One region of the Arthrobacter sp. P1_C12_2 genome, then DNA from elsewhere that is predicted to be linked to it. Evidence: predicted binding sites of a transcription regulator. Region 1 holds the regulator's gene; the other holds the start of a gene.
The links. Region 1 encodes LexA, which represses DNA repair genes until DNA is damaged. Its sites were predicted from a motif close to TCGAACANNTGTTCGA; they were not measured.

Region 1 (11,392 bases):
CCCGTTCGTGGTCGAGCGGCTCAAGCAGCGCGAGCCGCGCCACGTTGTGGTCTCGGCCCGCACCGGCGAAGGCATTCCGGAACTGCTCAAGGCCATCAGCGACGGCATTCCGCGGCCCAGCGTGAAGCTTGAACTGCTGATCCCGTACAACCGTGGGGACCTGCTCAGCAAGCTCCACGAGACCGACGCCGAGATCCTCAGCCTCGACCACGAGGAAACCGGGACCCGTGCCGTGGTGATGGTGCGTGAAGGACTCGCCGCCGAACTGGATCCCTTCATCAGCAATGACTGAGGCTGCGGTGACCAGGGCCGACGCCGATCCCGCGGATGTTGGATCGGCCGACGTCGAACCTGCGGATGTCGGATCCGACGCCGACGCCGGTTCGGTTGCCGGCGCGGCCGGCGAGGAGTTTGTGGTCAAGCTGCTCGACCGTGCCGTGTCCGGCATGGGCGGGCAGAGCCGCGATGGCCAGCACGAAATGGCCCGGCAGGTGGCGCGCGCGATCGACAGCGGCGACCACCTGCTGGTCCAGGCCGGCACCGGCACCGGCAAGTCCCTGGCCTACCTGATTCCGCTGATCGCCCATTCGCTCACCAGCAACAAACCCACCCTGGTGTCCACCGCCACCCTGGCGCTGCAGACGCAGATTGTGGGCCGGGACCTGCCCAGGCTGCTCAAGACCATCACGCCCGCCCTGGAACGCCCCGTCAAGGTCGCCCTGGTGAAGGGCCGGTCCAACTACGTCTGCCGGCACAAACTCGAGGGCGGCTTCCCGTCCGAAGAACCCTCCGAGGGACAGCTGTTTTCCCTCGGTGAGGACACGAGCGTGCCGCATTTCGCCGCCGCACTTGGCGGGCCGTCCTCCCAGCTGGGCAAGGAAGTGGTCCGCCTGCGCGAATGGGCCGAGGAGACCGCGACGGGGGACCGCGACGAGCTCATGCCCGGCGTCACGGATCGGGCCTGGCGCCAGGTCTCGGTCACCTCCATGGAGTGCCTCGGCGCGCAGAAATGCCCGCTTGCGGCCGAATGCTTCAGCGAACTCGCCCGGCAGAACGCCGCCGATGCCGACGTCGTGGTCACCAACCATGCCATGCTCGCCGTCAGCGCCTTCGAAGGGCTGGCGGTGCTGCCGGAGTACGACGTCGTGGTGGTGGACGAGGCGCACGAACTTCAGGACCGCGTCACGGGCGCGGTCTCCGGCCAGCTCTCCGTGGCGATGGTGCACGCCGCCGCGTCCGGGGCCCGGAAGCACACGGGCATCACCGTGGATGCGCTGAACAATGCCGCTGCCCACCTGGAGCTGGCCATAGACGGCGTCCCCAGCGGGTTGATGCCCAATGGCCTGAACAGCGAGCAGCTGGACTGCATCGACCAGCTGCGCGACGCGTGCCGCGCCGCCCTGTCCGATTCCAAGGGGGACAGCTCCGTGTCGGCCGACGGCGGACGCCAGCTGGCCCGCTCACGCCTGATGGTCATCCTGGAACTCTGTGAACGCCTCCTGGCCGCGCGCGAAAACCGCGAAGTAGTGTGGTTCTCCCGCAACAGCAGCTTCGACCCGGCGCAGGGCTACTCCCAGCCGGACGAGAGCGCGCCGGCCCTGATCAATGTTGCCCCGCTGAGTGTTGCGGGGCGTTTGCGCGAGGGTTTGTTCGCGGACCACACCGTCATCCTGACCTCGGCCACGCTGGCCATCGGCGCTGCCTTCGAACCTGCCGCCGGAGGCCTGGGCCTGGTTGGCACCGGCGCCCCGAGCTGGACCGGCGTCGACGTCGGGTCCCCATTCGACTACCCGAGGCAGGGCATCCTCTACGTCGCCCGGCACCTGCCCAAACCCGGCCGCGGAACGTCCCCCGAGGCCCTGGACGAACTCGAGAAGCTGATCCGCGCTTCCGGCGGCGGTGCCCTGTGCCTGTTTTCCTCGCGGCGCGCGGCCGAGGAAGCCGCCGAGGCCATGCGGCCCAGGCTGGGCCTCAGCATCCTGTGCCAGGGGGAGTCGACCATGACGGCGCTCGTGCGGCAGTTTGCCGACGAGCCGGATACGTGTTTGTTCGGCACAATGTCCCTCTGGCAGGGCGTCGACGTACCTGGCGTGTCCTGCCGGCTGGTGGTCATCGACCGGATTCCCTTCCCGCGGCCGGACGATCCGCTGATGACGGCACGCTCGCGGGCCGTGGCCCAGGCCGGCGGCAATGGCTTTATGGCCGTCTCGGCCACCCACGCCGCCATCCGCCTCGCGCAGGGCGCCGGCCGGCTGATCCGCTCGACCTCGGACAAGGGCGTGGTGGCGGTGCTGGATTCGCGGCTGTCCACGGAGCGCTATGGCGGGTTCCTCCGCGCCGCGCTGCCGCCGTTCTGGCCCACCACCGATTCATCGATAGCCTTGGCTGCCCTGAAGCGCCTGGCGAAAGACGCCGCGAAAGACTAGATCCAGGCTGGCCCGCCACCCTGCGCCGGAAATCCGCCGCAGGGTGGCCACCAGGTCATGGCGTGGCCCGGGATGGCTAAAGGGACCGCAGTACCGAGACGACCTTGCCCATGATGACGGCGTGGTCGCCGAGGATGGGCTCGTACTGGGTGTTTTGCGGCAGCAGCCAGGTGTGGCCGTCCCGCTGGCGGAATGTCTTGACCGTGGCTTCGTCGTCCAGTAGGGCGGCAACGATGTCGCCATTCACGGCGTCACCCTGGCGGCGGACAACCACCCAGTCGCCGTCGCAGATGGCGGCATCGATCATGGAGTCGCCGGCGACCTTGAGCATGAAGAGTTCGCCATGGCCCACGAGCTGGCGGGGCAGCGGCATGACGTCCTCCACCACCTGGTCCGCGAGGATCGGCCCGCCGGCGGCGATGCGTCCGACGAACGGCACCATTGCCGTGTCAGTGGCACTGGCGAGCTCAGTTACTGACAGGCCGCCGACGGCCCGCAGACCGCTGGACTTCTCGACACCCGAGATAGGCGTGGTCCCTTCATCCAGGGTCAGCGGCATGAGCACTTCCATAGCCCGGGGCCGCTTCGGATCACGCCGCAGGTAGCCGAGCTTCTCAAGCTGGGAGAGCTGGTGGGTCACGCTCGACAGGCTGGCGAGACCGACGGTGTCGCCGATCTCGCGCATCGACGGCGGGTAGCCCTTGTCCGTGACGGACCGCTGGATGGTCTCAAGGATCTTTTTTTGCCGGACGGTGAGGCTCTTGGGGGCCCGGGCGGGCTGCGGGCTCCGTGGGGTGGCCCTGCCGCCAGTGGCTTGTGCTGCCATGTTCGCCAACGCCTTTCCGTTCCGCCCGGCTGCCGTGGCTGCTGTCACCGGGAACTTCCGGCCTGAAATGTCAGACCCTGCTGATCAACTACGAATGAATCCCCACAGGGAGTTCAAAAGTGGTTGTCCTGTCCCTCAAAAATAGGCCAGCCGCAGACCTTTTTCAAACATTTGTTCTAGCGAGTCTCGACATCGTTCGTTAGTAAGTGCTAAAACAGAACAAGCAAGATTCGAATATGTGTTCGATTTCGTGGTTCAGGGGTCGCAAGTGATGTTCGGTTCTATGTTCGAAGGTTCGGCCGGTTGGCGGCGAGTACGTGGAGTACGCCGGGCGGCACCGTATGGTCCAGGAGGGCTCAGTTCATGTCAGTTTCAAGCGCGTTTCACGGCACTATCGTTCAGGCGAAGCAGCCTCCGCTGCGGCTCACCCGGCGCGGGCGCTTCGTCTTTTTTGGTGTCCCCCTGATCCTGCTGGCGGCTTTCGTCTTCTCCTTCAGCGGATTCCTCAACGCCCCCGCGAAAGCGGCGGATTCCGCGGACCAGCTCTCACTGACGCCGACCGTTTCCGTCACGGTGCAGCCGGGGGAGTCCCTCTGGGCCATTGCAGGGTCCGTGGCTCCGGAGCGCGATCCCCGCGATGTTGTGGCCGATATCGTGCAGCTGAACAATCTGGACGCCGCGGGTGTGATGCCGGGCCAGCAGCTGTTCGTCCCGTCTAAGTAGCCTCCGCCAAGTGCCGTCGCGGGCGTCACAGTTTCAGCGCCCGTCCCGCTACCACTTAAACTGGTCACGTGACTGACCAGCTTGAGCGCCTCAACCGACTGCCCCTCCGAACGAATCTGCGTGGCCTGCGTCCGTATGGCGCGCCGCAGCTGGACGTCCCCATCCTGCTCAACGTCAACGAGAACACCCATGGGGTCCCGGCCGATGTCCGCGCGGCGATCACCGAGGCCGTTAGCGCCGCCGCTGCCGGGCTGAACCGCTATCCGGACCGCGAGTTCACCGAACTGCGCGAGGCCCTCGCCGAATACCTTGGCCATGGCCTGGACGCGGAGAATATCTGGGCCGCGAACGGTTCCAACGAGGTCCTTCAGCAAATCCTCCAGGCCTTCGGCGGCCCCGGCCGGACGGCACTCGGGTTCCCTCCCACGTATTCGATGTACCCGCTGCTGGCCTCTGGCACGGACACGGAATACATCGCCGGCGCCCGCGCGGCAGACTATGGGCTCAGCGCGGAATCGGCGGCCCGGCAGGTCCGCGAGCTTCAGCCCAACATCGTCTTCCTGTGCTCCCCGAACAACCCGACCGGTACGGGACTGGGCCTTGATGTCGTCGAGGCCGTCTATGACGCCGGCGAGGCCAGCCAAACAATCGTGATCGTCGACGAGGCCTACCACGAGTTCGCCCACGACGGCACGCCCAGTGCGCTCACGCTGCTGCCTGGCCGGGAGCGGCTCATCGTCTCGCGCACCATGAGCAAGGCCTTCGCCCTCGCCGGCGCGCGCCTCGGCTACATGGCCGCGGCCCCGGAGGTCGCGGACGCCCTGCGCCTGGTCCGTCTCCCGTACCACCTCTCCGCCATTACCCAGGCCGCGGCCCTCGCTGCCCTGAGTCACCGGGAGGCGCTCATGGCAGATGTCGAGGACATCAAGCGCCAACGCGACCGGATCGTGTCGGAACTGACGCGGCTGGGCCTGAGGCCAGCCGCGTCCGATTCCAACTACGTGTTCTTCGGCGGCCTGGAGAACCCCCATGAAGTCTGGCAGGGCTTGCTGGACGCTGGCGTCCTCATCCGCGACGTCGGCATTCCGGGGCACCTTCGCGTGACCGCCGGCACTGAGACAGAAACCACAGCCTTCCTGGAGGCCCTTGAACTCATCCTGACCGGCTCCGCAAAGCCGCAGGCCTAGACTTGGTGGGGAGCCCGATCGTCCCCGCCAGACTGCCCAACACCCTGCCTTCTTCCAAAGGACACATCTACATGAGCAACACCGGATCCACCGCCGCCGAGGGCCGGACCGCACGCATGGAACGGACCACCAGCGAGTCCTCGGTCCTGGTCGAGATCAACCTGGACGGCACCGGCGTTTCAGACATCAGCACGTCGGTCCCGTTCTACGACCACATGTTGACGGCCCTCAGCAAGCACTCGTTGATTGACATGACCGTCAAAGCCACCGGTGACACCCACATTGATGTCCACCACACGGTCGAGGACGTGGCCATCACGTTTGGCGAGGTTCTGCGGACCGCCCTGGGCAACAAGGCCGGAATCCGCCGTTTTGGCGAGGCGACCGTGCCCCTGGATGAGGCCCTCGCGCAGGCCGTCGTGGACGTCTCCGGCCGTCCCTACCTGGTACACGCCGGTGAGCCGGCAGGCCAGGAATACCACCTGATCGGCGGCCACTTTACGGGCTCCCTGACCCGCCACGTCTTCGAGGCGATCACGCTGCACGCCGGGATTTGCCTGCACATGAACGTCACGGCGGGGCGCGACCCGCACCACATCGTCGAGGCCCAGTTCAAGGCCTTTGCCCGGGCCCTGCGCGCAGCCATCGAACCGGATCCCCGGGTTGAGGGCATCCCGTCCACAAAGGGTGCTTTGTGACCGGCCCGCTGCTCCGCGACGGGGCCATCATCGATCCCGCCGCCACGGCCAAGCCGATCTCCCCGGAGGGAAAACCCACCGTTACGGTGCTGGACTACGGCTCCGGGAATGTCCGCTCCGCCGTCCGCGCGCTGGAGCGGGCCGGCGCCGAGGTTATCCTCAGCGCCAAGCCTGAAGATGTCCTCAACGCAGACGGCCTCGTCGTCCCCGGTGTCGGCGCCTTCGAAACCGTCATGCGCGAACTCAAAGCCGTTGACGCCATCCGCATGATCGGCCGCCGTGTCGCCGGAGGCCGCCCCGTGCTGGCCATCTGCGTCGGGCTCCAGGTGCTGTTCGAGGCCGGCGTCGAGCACGGCACTGAGGCCGAAGGCATGGGGGAGTGGCCTGGCAAGGTGGAGCTGCTGCCTGCCGACGTCGTGCCCCACATGGGCTGGAACACGGTCGCCGTCCCCGAAGGGTCCAAGCTTTTCGCCGGGGTTGAGGGCGAACGCTTCTACTTTGTGCACTCCTACGGTGTCCAGCACTGGGACTTCGACGTCATCCAGCCGCGGATGGCGGCCCCGCTGGTGACCTGGTCCGACCACGGTGCCCCGTTCATCGCGGCCGTGGAAAACGGCCCGCTGTGCGCCACCCAGTTCCACCCGGAGAAGTCTGGTGACGCCGGCGCCCGGCTGCTGCGCAACTGGGTCCAGGGCCTGCGCCCCGCATCCACGGAACCAACCGCATCCCCGGAACGGACCGCCTAGATGTGGTCCCTGGTGCTCATGGGCGCCGCCGGCCTGCTGGTTGGCGGCGCGATCTCCTTCCGGCAGCAGAAAAGTCCGCGCTGGGTGCAGATCGTTTTCTACATCCTCGCCGGCATGTCGCTGCTGGCCGCCTACCTCCTGACCCTGCCGGCGTCCTGACGGGCCCGCTCCCACCACCATCCCCAAGCTGAGGACTCCACGATGACCACCGAAACCCCGCTGCCCGTACTTGAGCTCCTGCCCGCCGTCGACGTCGTCAACGGACAGGCCGTCCGGCTCGTACAGGGCGAAGCCGGCAGCGAGACGAGCTACGGCACCCCGCTGGAGGCCGCCCTCAACTGGCAGCAGCAGGGGGCTGAGTGGGTGCACCTGGTTGACTTGGACGCCGCGTTCGGGCGCGGCTCCAACGCCGAGCTCCTGCGCGAGGTCGTCGGGCGCCTTGATATCAACGTGGAGCTCTCCGGCGGCCTGCGCGACGACGAGTCCCTCGAGAAAGCCCTCGACCTCGGCGTCGCCCGGGTGAACCTGGGCACGGCCGCACTGGAGAACCCGGAGTGGACGGCCCGGGTGATCGAGCGCTTCGGCGACAAGATCGCCGTCGGCCTGGATGTCCGCGGCACCACACTCGCCGGCCGGGGCTGGACCAAGGACGGCGGGGACCTCTGGGACGTGCTCGGCCGCCTCGAGGACGCCGGCTGCGCCCGGTACGTCGTCACCGATGTGACCAAGGACGGCACGCTCCAGGGACCCAACGTCGAACTCCTGCGCCAGATGGTCGAGAAGACGGGCAAACCGGTGATCGCCTCCGGCGGCATTTCCAGCCTCGAAGATCTCAAGGTCCTGCGTTCTCTGGTGCCGCTCGGCGTCGAAGGCGCCATCATCGGCAAGGCCCTCTACAACGGCAACTTCACACTGCCCGAGGCCCTCGACGTCTCCGGTCGCCGCTAGGCGGAAGTGCCCATGACGCACACGCACGACCCCCACGACTCCGATGACGCTGTGCAGGCAGGCGCCGGGGCAGGTCCCGTCCGGCACCTGCCCGGACACATCGCGGCCGCCCTTGCCGGCGCCGGCGGGGCCACCGACTCCGCCGGCCAACCCTGGGCCGGGCGCAGCCTGTCCGGCGATGACGCAAAGATCCACAATTTCGACGACGACGACGGCACGGCCGACACCGGCTATCTGGCGGCTTTGTCCGACCTCGCGGCGGGCACTGGCGACGAGGCGGCCGTGGTGGCGGCGCTGGCCACCGCCAGGGTGTTCGTGCCAATCCTCGCCCAGCTCGCCGAAGAGGGCGAAGCCGTCACGCGCCCGCCAGGCAACACACTTGACGGGGACCAGCTGCACTCGGACAAACAGGCCGACATGGCCCTGGTGACGCTCAAGGCGCCGGACGGGCGGACGGCCATGCCGGTGTTCACCTCGGCGGCGGCACTGAAGGCGTGGCACCCGGAGGCCAGGCCGGTCGCCGTGTACGCGCCCCGGGCCGCCTTGTCAGCGGTCGCGGAGGGCGCCGAGCTGCTCGTGCTGGATCCCGGCTCGGAAGTGACGTTCGTGGTGCGCCGGCCGGCAGTCTGGGCCCTCGCCCAGCAGAAGCCCTGGACGCCGTCGTACGCCGATCCCGATCTCGCGGGGGCACTCGGGGAGGACGCGGTTAGCTTTCCGGCGGTCCGCCGTGTAGAAATTCATCCGGGGGGTGGAGTTGCCTCGGCCACGGCCGATGGCAGGCGGCTCCCCGGTGGGGGAGCCGGCCCGGAACTCCGTGTGGTCCTCTACCTTGAAGACGGTCTCGACGCCGCCGGCGTGCAGTCCATCGTCGCCGGCCTCAATAATGCCTGGGCCCGGAATGAAATCTTTGCCGAGCGGGTTGATTCGATCGAGGTCAAGCTGCAGCGCGCAGCTCCATAGCTGACGGCCCAACGGGGGACTCCCGGTGCTGCCGTGGGCAGTACCAGAAGGATGTAGTCCGTGAACTTCGCGCTTTACCGTCAGCTGCTGGCCGTCCGGCCCATCAGGCGGCTTCTGTTGGTCGGCATGATCGCCCGCATACCGCACTCGGCGGCCGGAGTCCTGCTGACCCTGCACATCGTCCTGACCCTCGGCCAGGGCTACGCCGCCGCCGGAGCGGCCGCCGCCGTGATGACGATCGGAATCGCCGTCGGCGCGCCCTGGCGCGGGCGCCGGGTCGACACCGTGGGGCTGCGTAAGGCACTCATTCCGTCCGTGGTCTCCGAGGCTGTGATCTGGTCGATCGTGCCGCACGTCTCCTACGAGGCCCTGCTGCCCCTGGTGTTCATCGGAGGCCTGCTGACCCTGCCTATCTTCAGCGTGGTACGGCAGTCACTGGGCGTGCTGGCCCCCGCGGAACAGCTCCGCACGGCCTTTGCCCTCGACGCCATCGCCACCGAGCTGGTCTTCATGATCGGCCCGGCTGTAGGAGCCGTCGTCGCCACCAGCGGCCACTCCGTCCTCGGCCTGACAATCGTCGGAGTGGCCACCTCCGTCTCTGGGCTCTTCCTCATGTGGTTCAACCCGCCCACCCGGAGTGCTTCCCTGAACGCCGGGCTCGAGGCGCAGGAGCTCGAATGCGCGGAAGCCGCCGTGGTCGCCGCCGCGCCGGCGCACATCCAGGAGGCCGCAGCCGAACTGGCACCCTTGGCAGCCGCCGCCGAGGAACGGCGCCGGCGAAGCTCCGGCTTGCGCCACAGAGTCATCCACAACTTCAGCTGGTTCACCGCCGCCGTAGCCGCCGTGTTTGCTGTCGCGGCCGGTACCGGCATGGTCCTCAGCGGCACCGACGTCGGCATCGTCGCGGCCCTCCAGACCGGCGGCCACGAGGCCGAAATCGGCCTCGTGTTCCTCTTCTGGTGCGCGGCCTCGGTGGTGGGCGGCATCCTCTACGGCGCCATGCACCGTCCCATCTCACCGATCCTCCTGCTGCTGGGCATGTCAGCGCTGACGGTCCCGATGGCCTTCGCCACCGACGTCTGGACGCTCAGCCTGCTCGCGTTGCTCCCGGGTCTGCTGTGCGCACCGGTGTTGTCCGCGGCCTCGGAAAAGGTGGCCGAACTGGTTGACGAAAGCCGGCGCGGCGAGGCGATGGGCTGGTACGGGTCCTCGGTCACCTGCGGAGTGGCCCTGGGTGCGCCGATTGCCGGGCTGTCCATCGACCTCATCGGTCCGTCGGCCGGCTTCGTCTCAGTGGGGCTGGCGGGCGTGGCCCTCTGCCTGGTGGGACTGGTCCTGCAACAGGTCCGGCGCAGCCGCCTGGCCCGCGTCTGACCCTCCGCTGACGCCGCCTGCGGCACCCGCCAAGCAAGGGCGTTAACGACGACGGCGGCGTGCGGACCTCAGTGGTCCGCCCGCCGCCGTTTTTTGTAGCTGACGAAAGTGCTTAGTTGACGGGGCCGGTGTACTTCTCGCCCGGGCCCTTGCCCGGAGCATCCGGGATGATCGATTCCTCGCGGAAGGCCAACTGGAGCGAACGGAGTCCATCGCGCAACGGACCCGCGTGCTGTGAGCCGATTTCCGGCGCCGCCGCGGTCACCAGGCCGGCAAGGGCGGTGATCAGTTTGCGGGCCTCGTCCAGGTCCTTGAGTTCCTGGGCATTTTCCTCGGCGGCGAGGCCGAGCTTTACCGCGGCCGCGCTCATCAGGTGCACGGCGGCCGTAGTGATGACCTCTATCGCGGGGACTTCCGAGATGTCGCGGATCTGTTGCGAGACGTCGGCCTGGGCGGCTGCGGGCTCGAAGACGTGGGAATTACTGTCTGAAGTGCTCATGCTGGTAAGCTTGTCATAGACCGACTAAATGTCGTTATTCTCAAGGTTTTATAGAATGCAGTGCTTCTGGCTGAAGTTGGAGCCCGAAGTTGTCACCCGGCGACGCACATGTGCGTCGAACGGGTATCTTTCTGTAGAGTTGACTTTAGTTTGCAAGCGGAGTTCTCTCCCACCCGCGTCAGCCGCGAAACTTCCTTCGGGAAGCCCCTCCCTCGCAGGAGTCAAGGTTGCCGGGTACCTGGTCGGGCACCACCTCGGACTCCGGTCCGCAGGAAGTGCATGTCGCCCCGTTGAGGGCGGCAGCTCCGATCTCGAGGCCTTCGATTGCTCCGGCAATTGGGGGCCTTCTCTTTTTGCCGGTGAAAGACCCTCACGAACACAGGAGCTTTAACATTAGCGAGCCAAGAATCAATGAGCGTATCCGCGTCCCCGAGGTGCGGCTGGTCGGCCCTGCAGGCGAACAAGTAGGAATTGTCCGTATTGAGGATGCCCTGCGTTTGGCTGCCGAGTCCGATCTTGATCTCGTTGAAGTTGCACCGCAGGCGAAGCCTCCGGTGTGCAAGCTGATGGACTTCGGCAAGTACAAGTACGAAGCCGCCGTCAAGGCACGCGAGGCCCGGAAGAACCAGACCAACACGGTCCTGAAGGAAATCCGCTTCCGCCTGAAGATCGACACTCACGACTACGAGACGAAGCGCGGCCACGCGCTCCGCTTCCTCGGTGCTGGCGACAAGGTCAAGGCCATGATCCAGTTCCGCGGCCGTGAGCAGCAGCGCCCCGAGATGGGCATCCGCCTGCTCCAGCGCTTCGCCGACGACGTCGCCGAAGTCGGTGTGGTGGAGTCCAGCCCGCGCATCGATGGCCGCAACATGGTCATGGTGGTTGGCCCGCTGAAGAACAAGGCTGAAGCCAAGGCAGAGGCCCGCCGCGCAACGCAGCGCGCAGAAGCCAAGGCTGAGAACGAAGCCAAGGCTTCGGGACGCGTCGATGTCTCCGGTGACAACA
Region 2 (11,392 bases), on a different contig from region 1:
TGAGATCCTGGCGAGCGATCCCCCCGAGAGAAGGATTGCCGTGACACCTTCGCTCCGACTCAACAAATACCGCACCGTATGGGTCTTGCCGGTCCCTGGCCTGCCATAGAGCAGGACGCCGCGTTTGAGATGCTGCCCGTACTTTTTGAGGGAGTCCCGGTGCTCGGCGATGCCCAAAGCGTGGTCCGACACCTTCTCCAGGAGGCCATCCGGCAGGATGACATCGGACGCGGCAAGGGCAGGCCGGGCGTGGAAGGTCACACCGGCCGCGCTAGGACCATACTCGCCCATCACCAACGAAATGACCTGCCCCTTGAGGACGCTGCGGTGCTGCATCCGCCGGCGGAACTCCGCGAGGAAGCGTGCGGGCTTATCCGTAGCGTCGGCCAAAACCTCAAGGGAAGCTGACTGACGCCCATACCGGGGGTTGGCGTCCCGCTGCAGCACCGCGATTGGGCTGCCGCCGTGGCTGAATAACCACAGTCCCAGTGCCACGACCTGCCGCTGTTGGTCCGGGCCGACGGCGAGGTTGGCGTAGTCCGGCTGGGACAGGGGGTATTGGGGAAACAACTGGGACTGCTGCAACATGTCGCTCAGCGAATGATGGTGCCTTTGGTCTCCGCCGCCGATGCCCACGAGCCTGAACTCGGGGTCCTCCGCGGCGAGTTCTTCCATGAGGATGTCTGCGTCCACGAACCGGTGCGGCGGAATCTCCTCAACCACCACAGCCACTGATTCTGCCTGGACCGCCAAATGGTCGGTGAGCGTGGTCAGCAGCTGGGTTCCCCGTTGCACCCGATGCTGCCCGGACTGCGCCACCTCCACCAGCCGCGCGAAATTGTCGATGAACTTCCCCAAATTTTCATCCATGGGCAGACCCTACCAGCGCCGCAAACGGTGTTGGGGCTTATGCTCTCCAGGAAGTGTCAGCCGGTGGTTGCGCTGACCGCGATGGCGCCGCCCTGGGGGTCCCTGATCACGGCGCTGCGAAACCCCGGGGTGTCCATGGGCGCCATCAAAATGCCGCCACCCAGTGCTACTGCGTGCTGGGCGATGGCGTCCGCGTCGCGGACAGCGAAATTGACGCTCCAATGCGGCGGGACCGCGACGCCGTCCGTGGCCGTCACGATCGCGACCACCCGGCCCGAGCGGAGCCACCGCGAGAAGGGAGCGCCCGGGACAGATTCGAGTTCCCAGTCGAACATTGCGCCGTAGAACGTTTGGGCCCGCCCGACATCTGTGGTGTGCAGCGAGCTCATGGCCCAGGAATTCGGCTCGTTGGCCAGCTCGGCGCCGTCGTTCCTGCCTGCCTGCCGCAGGCAGAACGGGACGCCGGTGGCGTCGGCGAGCACAGCAATACCGTCATCAGAGCCGAGATCAAACGGCCCCAGGCGCTTGCCTCCCGCCCGCTCGGCGCGAGCCAAGGCTTCCTCGACGTTCTCGACGCGCACGTGGGTGATCCACCCCGGCGGCGATTGAGGCGGCGCCTGTCCGATGCCGGCCACCAGCTGCCCGCGGAGACGCGCGGCGTAGTAGTCGCCGTCGAGACCAGACGGCATCGGAGTTGGGTCGTCGAAAGTCCAGCCGAAGAGCGGACCGTAGAAGTCTTTGGCTGCCCGGGGATCTGGCTGCCAAGTGTCGACCCAGCACGGCGCACCGACTGAGGAGATATCTCGCGCTGTCATAGAAAAAAATCCCTTTCGACCGGGCCACGTTCGCCGCGAACATTGTTTCCCATGCCCGCGCACTCGAGCAAGACCGGACTGGCGCCTCAAGGGAAAGAAACTGCCGGAATTCCATGCCGGAGCGGGAAATCACCGACGCTCGGGAAGCCTGAGACCCGTGCGGTAGGCCCGCAAACATATTTCTGGCTATTTGGGGGGACCATGAATAAGGGAATGAAATCTGGAATCCGGAGTACTCTCCTCCCACGAAGTGACGGCCAGCCCGTAGGCCGGTTCGGCTCAGCTGCATCCCCCGTCAGGTCGGGACTGTGGTCCCGTCAGACGGTGAGGGGGACGATGGGTTTACCAGCCGGAAAAGCCGCGTATTAATTGTTACTCTCTTTTCCTTTTTTGTGGCAAATGCAATTGATATTCTGATTTTGGTCAGGCAGAGGCTGCTAACTTCGTTGCGGGAGTTTCTGCCTCATGCCCACCAGAATGGATGTCACCGTCAGTGCCGACGCGGACTCACTGGCGGGCGCTCTGAAGCCAATCGGCCACCTGACATCCGGCGGTGTCGCCCACCTCGGGGCGTCCGGCAATAGAACACACACGGCAGCCGGCCTGCCTGGTTTCTTGCGCGCCCCCTCACCGGAGCCTGGCCCGGGCGGTCCGTCATGATCGGCACACTCAGGACCAAAAGCCCGAACCCGGGTTCCATTAGACCAGCGCGGATGCGGCCCTTTGAAAAAACATATCGGGGGTGGCCGCATCCGCGCTCAAGCGCACTCCATCGTGCAGACCCTGCTTCGAGTTGTAAGGCCTTGACCCGGGCGGCCGGCGTCGTCAGGTGCGCGCAGCGAGGATCTGCTCGCGCAGAATGTCCGCGTGGCCGCAATGCTGGGCGAGTTCCCTGAGCATGTGCAGGTAGACCCACCGCAGGGGCAGCGGGCCGCGCCGGTTGCCACGGACAAGGTCGTCAAGATCGAGGGAAGCGGCCCGACGGCGTGAGTCCTCGCAGGCCTGGAGATAGGCGGCCCGGAGGCCCGGGATGGTGTCGTTCTCCGCCAGGATGAACGATTCATCAGGGGCGGCCGGAATGCCGATCTCGGCCCGGGTCCGGCACGTGATGGCCTCGTCAAACCAGACCTTCTCCACGAAGGCGGCGTGTTTGACCAGCCCCAGGAGGGTGGTCCGCGAGGGGACCAGTGCGGCCCGGGCCTCCTCTTCGGTGAGCCCGTCGAGGCAGGCGTGCAGGTCCGCGCGATGCTCATCGAGGAACGCATCGAACTGGATCCGTAGGTCCGCGGTCAGGGTTGACGAATCCATGCTGGGGAGAGAGCTCATGGCCTCACATCCTATGGCGGTAAAGCCCGGTCCGGAAGCGGCGGACCGGGCCTTGTCCAGGGATGCGGTCAGTGGCCCCGCGCGATCCAGTCCTCAAGGTGTGGAGCTTCGGCACCGATCGTCGTCGGATCCCCGTGCCCGGTCCGGACCGTCGTGTCGGCGGGGAGCGAAAGGAGCCGGTTCCGGATGGACTCGATGATGGTCGGGAAATCGCTGAAGGAACGCCCGGTCGCTCCCGGGCCGCCCTTGAAGAGCGTGTCCCCGCTAAATACTGTGCTTTCGCTAAACACAGTGCCTTCGCTCTCGAGGAGGAAGCACACGGACCCGGGCGAGTGCCCGGGGGTGTGCAGTGCCACGAGCCGTGCCCCTGCGACGTCGAACGTGTCGCCGTCGGCAATGGCGTGGTCCGGTTCGATGCCGGGGAACACCCGATCCCACAGCATCCAGTCATCCCGGTGCAGGTACACGGGGGCGTCCACGAGCATCCGGAGGGCGCCGACGGCGCCGATGTGGTCATCGTGGCCGTGCGTGAGCAGGATCGCCTTGACCTTCCGGCCCGCGACGGCGGCGGCGACGGCAGCGGGATCGTGGGCCGGGTCGATGATGACGCATTCGCTGTCATCCCCGAGGATCCACACGTTGTTCTCAACATCCCAGGTCCCGCCGTCGAGCGAAAACGTCCCGGAGGTCACCAGCCGGTCGATCCGGATGCTCTCAGAGCCGGCGTTCACAGTTCCACCACCGAGCGCAGCACCGCGCCGGCATGCATCTTCGCGAAGGCGTCCTCGATCTGGTCGATCGTGATCCGCTCCGTCACGAAGGCGTCCAGGTCCAGCTTGCCCTGCCGGTAGAGGCTGATGAGCGTGGGGAAGTCGCGCGAGGGCAGGCAGTCGCCGTACCAAGACGACTTCAGCGAGCCCCCGCGGCCAAATACGTCCAGCAGCGGCAGTTCCAGGGTCATTTCGGGGCTCGGCACGCCCACCAGCACCACTGTGCCGGCGAGGTCCCGGGCGTAGAAGGCCTGCTTGTAGGTTTCCGGGCGGCCGACGGCGTCGATCACCACATCGGCGCCGAAACCGCCGGTCAGTTCGCGGATCGCTTCGACGGGGTCGACGGCGGAGGAGTCCACCGTGTGGGTGGCGCCGAGGTCCTTGGCGCGCTGGAGCTTCTTGGCGTCGATGTCGACGGCGATCACGGTGGTGGCGCCGGCGAGCGCGGCGCCGGCGACGGCCGCCACGCCCACCCCGCCGCAGCCGATCACGGCAACCGAATCGCCGCGCTGGACGTTTCCGGTGTTGATCGCCGCGCCGATGCCTGCCATGACGCCGCAGCCGAGCAGGCCGACGGCGGCGGGATCGGCGTCGGCGTCCACCTTGGTGCACTGGCCGGCGGCCACGAGGGTCTTTTCGGCGAAGGCGCCGATGCCCAGCGCGGCCGTCAGTTCCGTGCCGTCCTCCAGCGTCATCTTCTGGGTGGCGTTGTGGGTGTTGAAGCAGTACTGCGGCTGACCCCGCCGGCACGCGCGGCACTCGCCACAGACGGCCCGCCAGTTCAGCACCACGCGGTCCCCGGGGGCAACCTCGGTGACGTCCGGTCCGACGGCACTGACTACGCCGGTGGCCTCGTGGCCGAGCAGGAAGGGGAAGTCGTCGTTGATGGCACCCTGCTTGTAGTGCAGATCGGTGTGGCAGACACCGCAGGTGAGGATGTCCACGAGGGCCTCGCCGGGACCGGGGTCCGGCACGAGGATCGTCTCGAGGGTGACGTCGGCATTCTTGGAACGGACTACTGCGGCCTTGACTTTATGGACCATGAAACAAGCTCCTCTGCTCTGGAACGCGGATTACTCGCACAACTTACTGGCTACTGGCACAACGGGCGACGGCGCGGCCCTTGGGAGGCCGCGCCGTCGTGGTTTGGTGGTGTCCTTGGGTTGCAGGAAGGGCCTAGGCCGCGAGCCGGCTCTTGACCTCTGCTGCGGAGGGGTTGGTGGCGGCGGTGCCGTCCGGGAACAGCACGGTGGGGACGGTGCGGTTGCCTCCGTTGAGCTGCTCGACGAGATCGGCGGTGCCTTCGACTTCCTCGATGTTTATCTCGGTGTACCCGATGCCCTGCGCGTCCAGCTGCTTCTTCAACCGGTTGCAGTAGCCGCACCACGTGGTCGAAAACATGGTGATTGTGCCGGATTCGGGGGTGAAGTCCACGAAGTTCTCCTCAAGTAAGTGGTTGGGGCCGGCGTGTTGCGCCGGGCGCCCACGGAAGGCGTACGTCACTGCCAACAACCGTACCCCGCAGTCCACTATTCCCGCAGGCGCGTGACGGAGGCCGGGGCGGATGACATGGGCTGGGTGCGGTGGCATGCTGGTGCCATGTGTGGACGCTACGTGATGGCCCGGGCCGTTGGAGACCTGCTGGCCGAATTCGATGCCGGGCTGGAGGACGAGATCGCGATTCCACCGTCGTGGAACGTGGCCCCGACGGCGGATGTGCCGATCCTGCTCGAACGGCTGGTGGAGGGAGAGCCGGTCCGCCAACTGCACATTGCGCGCTGGGGTCTTGTGCCGTCCTGGGCCAAGGACCCGGGCATCGGGTCCAAGATGATCAACGCCCGCAGCGAGACCGTGCTGGAGAAGCCCGCCTTCCGGAAAGCGACCCGCTCCCGTCGCTGTGCCGTCCCGGCGGACGGCTACTACGAGTGGAAGGGCGAGGGCCGCGGCAAGCAGCCCTACTATGTCCATCCCCAGGACGGACGCCCCATTGTCTTCGCGGGACTCTATGAATGGTGGAGGGACCCGTCCAAGGCGGAGGGCGACCCGGAGCGCTGGATGCTCTCGACCTCGATCATGACCACCGACTCGCCGCCGGAGGGCTATGCCGGGGGAATGCTGGCCGAACTGACCGCGCTGCATGACAGGGTTCCGCTGCCCATGAACCGCGAGACGATGCAGACGTGGCTGGACCCGCAGGCCGATGACGCGGCCGGGCTCGTCGATTTGGTCCGGGCCGGTGCGCACGACGTCGCGGAAGGCTGGAGGATCGACGCCGTCGGCACCGCCGTCGGGAACGTCAGGAATGACTCACCGGAACTCATCCAGCCAGTGGGCAGCCTCTTCTAGCGAGCGCCCCGGTGCGGGGCGGTGTCGGGCACCTGACGTCAGACCGTCACGTTTCCGCCGGCGCCGACCGACCAGTCGGGATTGAAGGCGACTTCCCAGCGGTAGCCGTCGGGATCGGCGAAATAGCCGGTGTAGCCGCCCCAGGGCTGGGTCTTCGGTGCCGCGACGATGCGGGCTCCCGCCGTCTCGGCTTCGGCCATCACCCAGTCGACTTCCGCCGTGCTGGCCAGATTGTGGCTCAGCGTGATGCACGGGATGCCGGCAGGGGGATCGGTGGCCGCTTCGGACTGCATCTGGCCCGCGTCCCAGAGCGAGAGGATGAGGCCGTGGTTGACCTGGATGAAGAGCACCTCCCCGGGGACTTCCCGGTGGACCGGCCACCCGAGGCCATCGACGTAGAAGCGGCGGGAGGCGTCAACACTGCGGACACCCAGCGATATGAAGTCGACTCGTGGCTGCATCTTTCGATACTGTCATGCACATGCCCACAAATCACGCAGACGACAAGGCCGCCCAGGCCGACCGCGAACAGCTCGCCGCCGTGCGGGTGGCTGTTGACGAGGTGGACGAGCAGATCGTGTCCTTGATCGGGCGCCGGGAACGGCTGATCCGGATCGCCGGGACCCTCAAGGCGGACAGCGCCGAAGTCCGTGCGCCCGGGCGTGTGGAGCGGGTCATCGAACACGTCCGCGCCACGGCGGAAAAGAAGGACATCGACGTCGAACTCGTCGAGAAGACCTACCGGGCGATGATCGATGCCTTCATCACGCTCGAGCTGGAAGTGTACAAAGCCGGCAGCTAATCCTTACGGTGACTGGGTCTGGATCGGGGGAGTTGTAGGCTCTCGACCAACCCAGGGCTGGTTCGAATTCGAACTAGTAAAATCCCGACCGCCGGCCGAGACTGAAGTCGGAGGCGAGGGCAAGGGATGAAGAGCCGGTTTGACGTTGCCGTGGTGGGTGCGGGCAGTGCAGGCTGCGTGTTGGCTTCGCGGCTCAGCGAGGACGCCGACCGCGAAGTGGTGCTGTTCGAAGCGGGGCCGGACTACCCGTCGGCGAGGCTTCCGGCCGACCTCGCGGACGGCATCCATGGCACCAGCACGGCCTCGCACGACTGGGGGCTTCATGGGACGGGCGTCGCCGGCGGTCCTCCTTTGGACCTTCCACAGGGGCGGGTGACCGGGGGCTCGTCGGCCGTCAATGCCACCTTCGCCCTGCGCGGGCATCCGGCCGATTACGACGGCTGGGCATTGCCGGGATGGACGTTCGCGGACGTGCTGCCGTCTTTCCTGCGCCTTGAGCATGACCTGGACTTCGGTTTGTCGCCCTATCACGGGACGGAGGGCCCGGTGCCGATCCGCCGCTATCGGGGGGACGAACGGTCCGAGCTCACGGTCGCGATGGAGGACGCCATCGCGGAGGTGGGGATCCCGCGAATTCCAGACCACAACGCCCCGGGGGCCGTCGGTCTGTCGGCGCTACCAGTTAACTGTGTGCGAGGCGTCCGGGTCAGCACCGCGCGGGCCTATCTGGATCCCATCCGCTCCCGGCCCAACCTGACGATCCGCGCGACCTGTCCGATCGCCGAGGTCGTATTACGTCGCGGGCGTGCCATAGGTGTGCGGTCCTCCGACGGCGAGATCATCGAGGTCGATGAGGTGATTGTCTGCGCTGGCGCCTACCACTCGCCCGCGCTGCTCATCCGGTCTGGCATCGGCCCCGCCGCGGACGTAGCCGCATTGGGCAGGTCCGTCACGATGGACCTGCCCGGTGTGGGGACGAATCTCGCCGACCACCCCTGGGTGGCAATCGACCTGCCCTGTCTCCAACCGCTGGGAGACCCTCCGCTCTTCCAGGTGATGGCGACAGCCCGGAGCAGCCGGAGTTCCGCGGCTGACCCCCCGGATCTCCAGCTCATGGTGTGCGGACCGTATGGGCTCGAGGACGGGTACCGCTGCTTGCTCGCCGCAGCGTTGTTGAAGCCGGCGTCGCGCGGTGAGGTGCGGCTGCTCACACTCGACCCGATCGCCGCACCGGCCATCGACCTCGGGTACTTCCGCAATCCGGTGGACATCGATCGATTGGTGGAGGGCCTGCAGCTCGCGGACGCTGCCGTGGCCTACCCTCACCTGACCCGGATCACTCGTGGTTCCCGGCTCGCGCCCCGGCAGGACCTGGTCGCTGACGCCGTCGCCGTTCGGGCCTGGATCAAGGCCACGGCCACGACTTACCACCACCCCGTGGGCACCTGTGCGATGGGAACGGACCCCCAGGCCGGCGCCGTGGTCGACACCTCGGGACGGGTGTACGGAGTGCCGGGCCTCTCGGTAGTCGACGCCTCGATCCTTCCTGAACCGCTGTCGGCTAACACCAACATCCCCACGATCATGGTCGCCGAGCACATCGCGACCCGGCTTCGCGGGGTCCGGGCGGGACTCTGAGGCAGATAGGAGGTATGCCACGCTCGTCGGCATGGTCTCCGCCCGCCATCGGGAAAGCGACCGAAGCAATCCGCCACGGCTTCGACCAGACACCTCCGCACGGCCGGGGTCGGGTCCTGCCGCCTAGAGGGCCTCTTCGACAGGCACGTTGGCCTGGTAATCCCGGCCGTCACAATCGCTGAAGGCCGTCATGAGGTGGCCCTTGGGCAGGCCCAGCACCGTGGTGAGCGGGAAATTGCCGGTAATGGTGTTGCCCGAGTGTTCGACCCCCTTGAGGTCGAAATTTTCCTCGGTGCCGTCATGGCTGAAGCAATAGAAGGACACGGCCTCGCCGTTCATGAACTCGATCCCCATTCTTCGCTGATGGGAATAGTCCGGGGTTGCCGCCAAGAGGCCCACCACATAGGCGCCCTGGCCGGGGATGTTTCCGTCTATAGCAAAAGTCGCCACCAAGACTGGATCCTTGGCGGCGATGCTTACTTGCTTCAGTAGTGCGTTATGGGAGCTCATGGCTCAATCCTGCTACCTGCATCTGCGTCCGTCCACCCCCGATCTGGGTTTTGTCGCCTCTCCGTCGTAGACTGTCTTTATTCGAAGATATGTTCGAATAAAATTCACGGAGCCTGGAACTGAAGGCGCCGGAAGCGGAATAGACGTAGGAAATCGAAGCGGGGACTGGGCCGGCTCCAGCCCGGACTGGGTCGGGAGGCAACGTGGGGATTTTCAGCGAGTCCGTGGATGTCGTCTGCACGCCCTCCGGCCAGCCCCTGCACCTCGACTGGGCCGGCCGGCGCTACACGGTCTGCGCAGAACCCGTCCGCTGGTACGAACGCCGCCAGTGGTGGGCGGAGGAAAGCCGGGCGCCGCTCGGGAGCGGGCCTGGCCTGGTGGATCACGAGATCTGGCGGGTCCAGGTGCGTGCTGCCGGGGAGCGCGCCGCGGCTTCGACCCTCACCCTTGACCTGACTCGGCATGTCGGCAGCGGCCGGTGGCGGCTCCTGAGGATCCACGACGCCCTGCAGCCCCTCCGGAAGCCCGAATCAGCATGAACTTCACCCATCTGCACGTCTCCACCGCCTTCAGCGCCCACTATGGCGTCTCCTGGCCGGACGAACTGGCCGCCGCGGCCGCCGCGGACGGCGCCACCGCGCTGGCCTGCACGGACCGTAACGGGCTGTACGGCACCGTCAAGCACCTGAAGGCGTGCATGGCCGCCGGGCTGGATGCGATCGTCGGGGTGGACCTTGCGGTCTTTGACGACGACGGCGACCTCCGCACCCAGCTCGGGGGACGCGTCGTCGTGCTGGCGCACGGGCACAACAACGGCGCCGGCTACCGGGCGCTGTGCCGGCTGATCTCCGACGCCCATGCCCGCACCACGGGCAAGGCCGGGGGAGCGGTGCCGGTGGCGGTCACCCGGGCGGAACTGGCATCCCGCACCCTGCACCCGGAAACCCTGAAGCCGGTCCTGACAGTGCTGATCGGCCCGGACTCCGACGTCGGCCGGGCCATGGGTGGACGGCGCTACCTGCGGCCCCGCACCCTGTTCAAACGCTGGCTGGACGCCATGCCCCCCGGGACCCTGGCGGCGGAGGTTGTGTCCCAGCTCAGCCCGCCCGGGGAACCGCTGAGCACCGCCCACGCGGTGCGCATGCTCAAACTCGCCGCAGAACACGGGGTGCCCGCCGTGCTGAGCAACGCCGTGCGGTATGTGGCCGAGGACGGCGCGGCCACCGCCGATGTGCTGGACTCGGCCCGGACGCTGAAATCCCTCCCCGAGCTCTCCGCCGCACCTCTGCTGCAGCCCAACGGGCAGGGCTGGCTCAAATCGGCGGCCCAGATGCTGCAGCTGGGCAAGGAGATCATCCACGCCGCCGGCTACGGCACGGCGGACCTCAAACGGCTCCTGGCCCAGACCGAGGCGCTCGCGGACCGCTGCCGCATGGATCCTGTGGCAGACATGGGCTGGAAACAGCCCGTGGTCCCGGAAGCCTCCGTGATCGGGATCGACGGCGACGCGCTCGCCGAACTGACCCTGCGCTGCGAGGCCGGCATCGGCCGCCGCTTCCCGGGAATCTCCGGGCAGCGGGAACAGCAGCTGCGGACCCGGCTGGAGCACGAGCTCCGGATCATCGACTCGCTGGGCTTCGCCTCCTACTTCCTGACCGTCGCAGAGGTCTCCCGGATGATCCTGGCCCTGGGCGTCCGGGCGGCCGCGCGCGGTTCGGGCGCCTCCAGCCTGGTCAACTACCTGATCGACATCAGCCAGGTGAACCCGCTCCAGCACGACCTCATCTTCGAACGCTTCCTCTCCCGCGACCGCGCCACGCTGCCTGACATCGACATCGACGTCGAAAGCGCCGAACGGCACAATGTCTACCGGAAGATCTTTGAGCGCTTCGGAGCCGAACGCGTCACGCTGATGAGCATGCAGAACGGGTACCGCGCTCGCGGTGCCGTGCGCGACGCCGGCCTGGCCCTGGGCATGGACGACGGCGAGGTCGGGGAAATCGCCAAGCAGCTGTGGCGGTTCTCGGCCCGGCACTTCCGCGAAGCCCTCGTGGAGAAGCCCGAGCTGAAGGAATTCGCGGACCGGGTGGAGCAGCGCGGCTTCACCGAAAACCAGCAGCTGGACCTGCTGGTGGACCTCACGGAGCGGCTGGACCGGCTGCCCCGCCACATCTCCATGCATCCGTGCGGCGTCATCCTCGGCGATGCCACCCTGCTGGACCGCACCCCCGTGCAGCCCAGCGGCCTGGGCCTGCCCATGAGCCAGTTCGACAAGCACGACATGGACCCCATGGGCATGCTCAAACTCGATGTCC

Region 2: the regulator LexA is predicted to act here: its motif matches at 9,159-9,174, upstream of AC1DZQ_RS06970 (DUF6504 family protein).

What each region holds. Positions count from the first base shown of each region.
Region 1 covers NZ_JBFUAF010000005.1:60,370-71,761, reverse strand. The annotation lists gene hflX (GTPase HflX) at 1-292, shown strand, start outside; gene AC1DZQ_RS07320 (ATP-dependent DNA helicase) at 285-2,426, shown strand; gene lexA (transcriptional repressor LexA) at 2,503-3,252, opposite strand; gene AC1DZQ_RS07310 (LysM peptidoglycan-binding domain-containing protein) at 3,616-3,975, shown strand; gene AC1DZQ_RS07305 (histidinol-phosphate transaminase) at 4,044-5,162, shown strand; gene hisB (imidazoleglycerol-phosphate dehydratase HisB) at 5,234-5,860, shown strand; gene hisH (imidazole glycerol phosphate synthase subunit HisH) at 5,857-6,606, shown strand; gene AC1DZQ_RS07290 (hypothetical protein) at 6,607-6,765, shown strand; gene priA (bifunctional 1-(5-phosphoribosyl)-5-((5-phosphoribosylamino)methylideneamino)imidazole-4-carboxamide isomerase/phosphoribosylanthranilate isomerase PriA) at 6,808-7,554, shown strand; gene AC1DZQ_RS07280 (SseB family protein) at 7,567-8,514, shown strand; gene AC1DZQ_RS07275 (MFS transporter) at 8,575-9,888, shown strand; gene AC1DZQ_RS07270 (DUF1844 domain-containing protein) at 10,001-10,387, opposite strand; gene infC (translation initiation factor IF-3) at 10,747-11,392, shown strand, end outside.
Region 2 covers NZ_JBFUAF010000004.1:232,078-243,469, forward strand. The annotation lists gene AC1DZQ_RS06915 (AAA family ATPase) at 1-870, opposite strand, end outside; gene AC1DZQ_RS06920 (VOC family protein) at 927-1,685, opposite strand; gene AC1DZQ_RS06925 (DinB family protein) at 2,511-3,011, opposite strand; gene AC1DZQ_RS06930 (MBL fold metallo-hydrolase) at 3,080-3,742, opposite strand; gene AC1DZQ_RS06935 (S-(hydroxymethyl)mycothiol dehydrogenase) at 3,739-4,824, opposite strand; gene AC1DZQ_RS06940 (mycoredoxin) at 4,958-5,215, opposite strand; gene AC1DZQ_RS06945 (SOS response-associated peptidase) at 5,381-6,127, shown strand; gene AC1DZQ_RS06950 (VOC family protein) at 6,166-6,588, opposite strand; gene AC1DZQ_RS06955 (chorismate mutase) at 6,603-6,929, shown strand; gene AC1DZQ_RS06960 (GMC family oxidoreductase) at 7,056-8,567, shown strand; gene AC1DZQ_RS06965 (hypothetical protein) at 8,691-9,077, opposite strand; gene AC1DZQ_RS06970 (DUF6504 family protein) at 9,281-9,616, shown strand; gene AC1DZQ_RS06975 (DNA polymerase III subunit alpha) at 9,613-11,392, shown strand, end outside.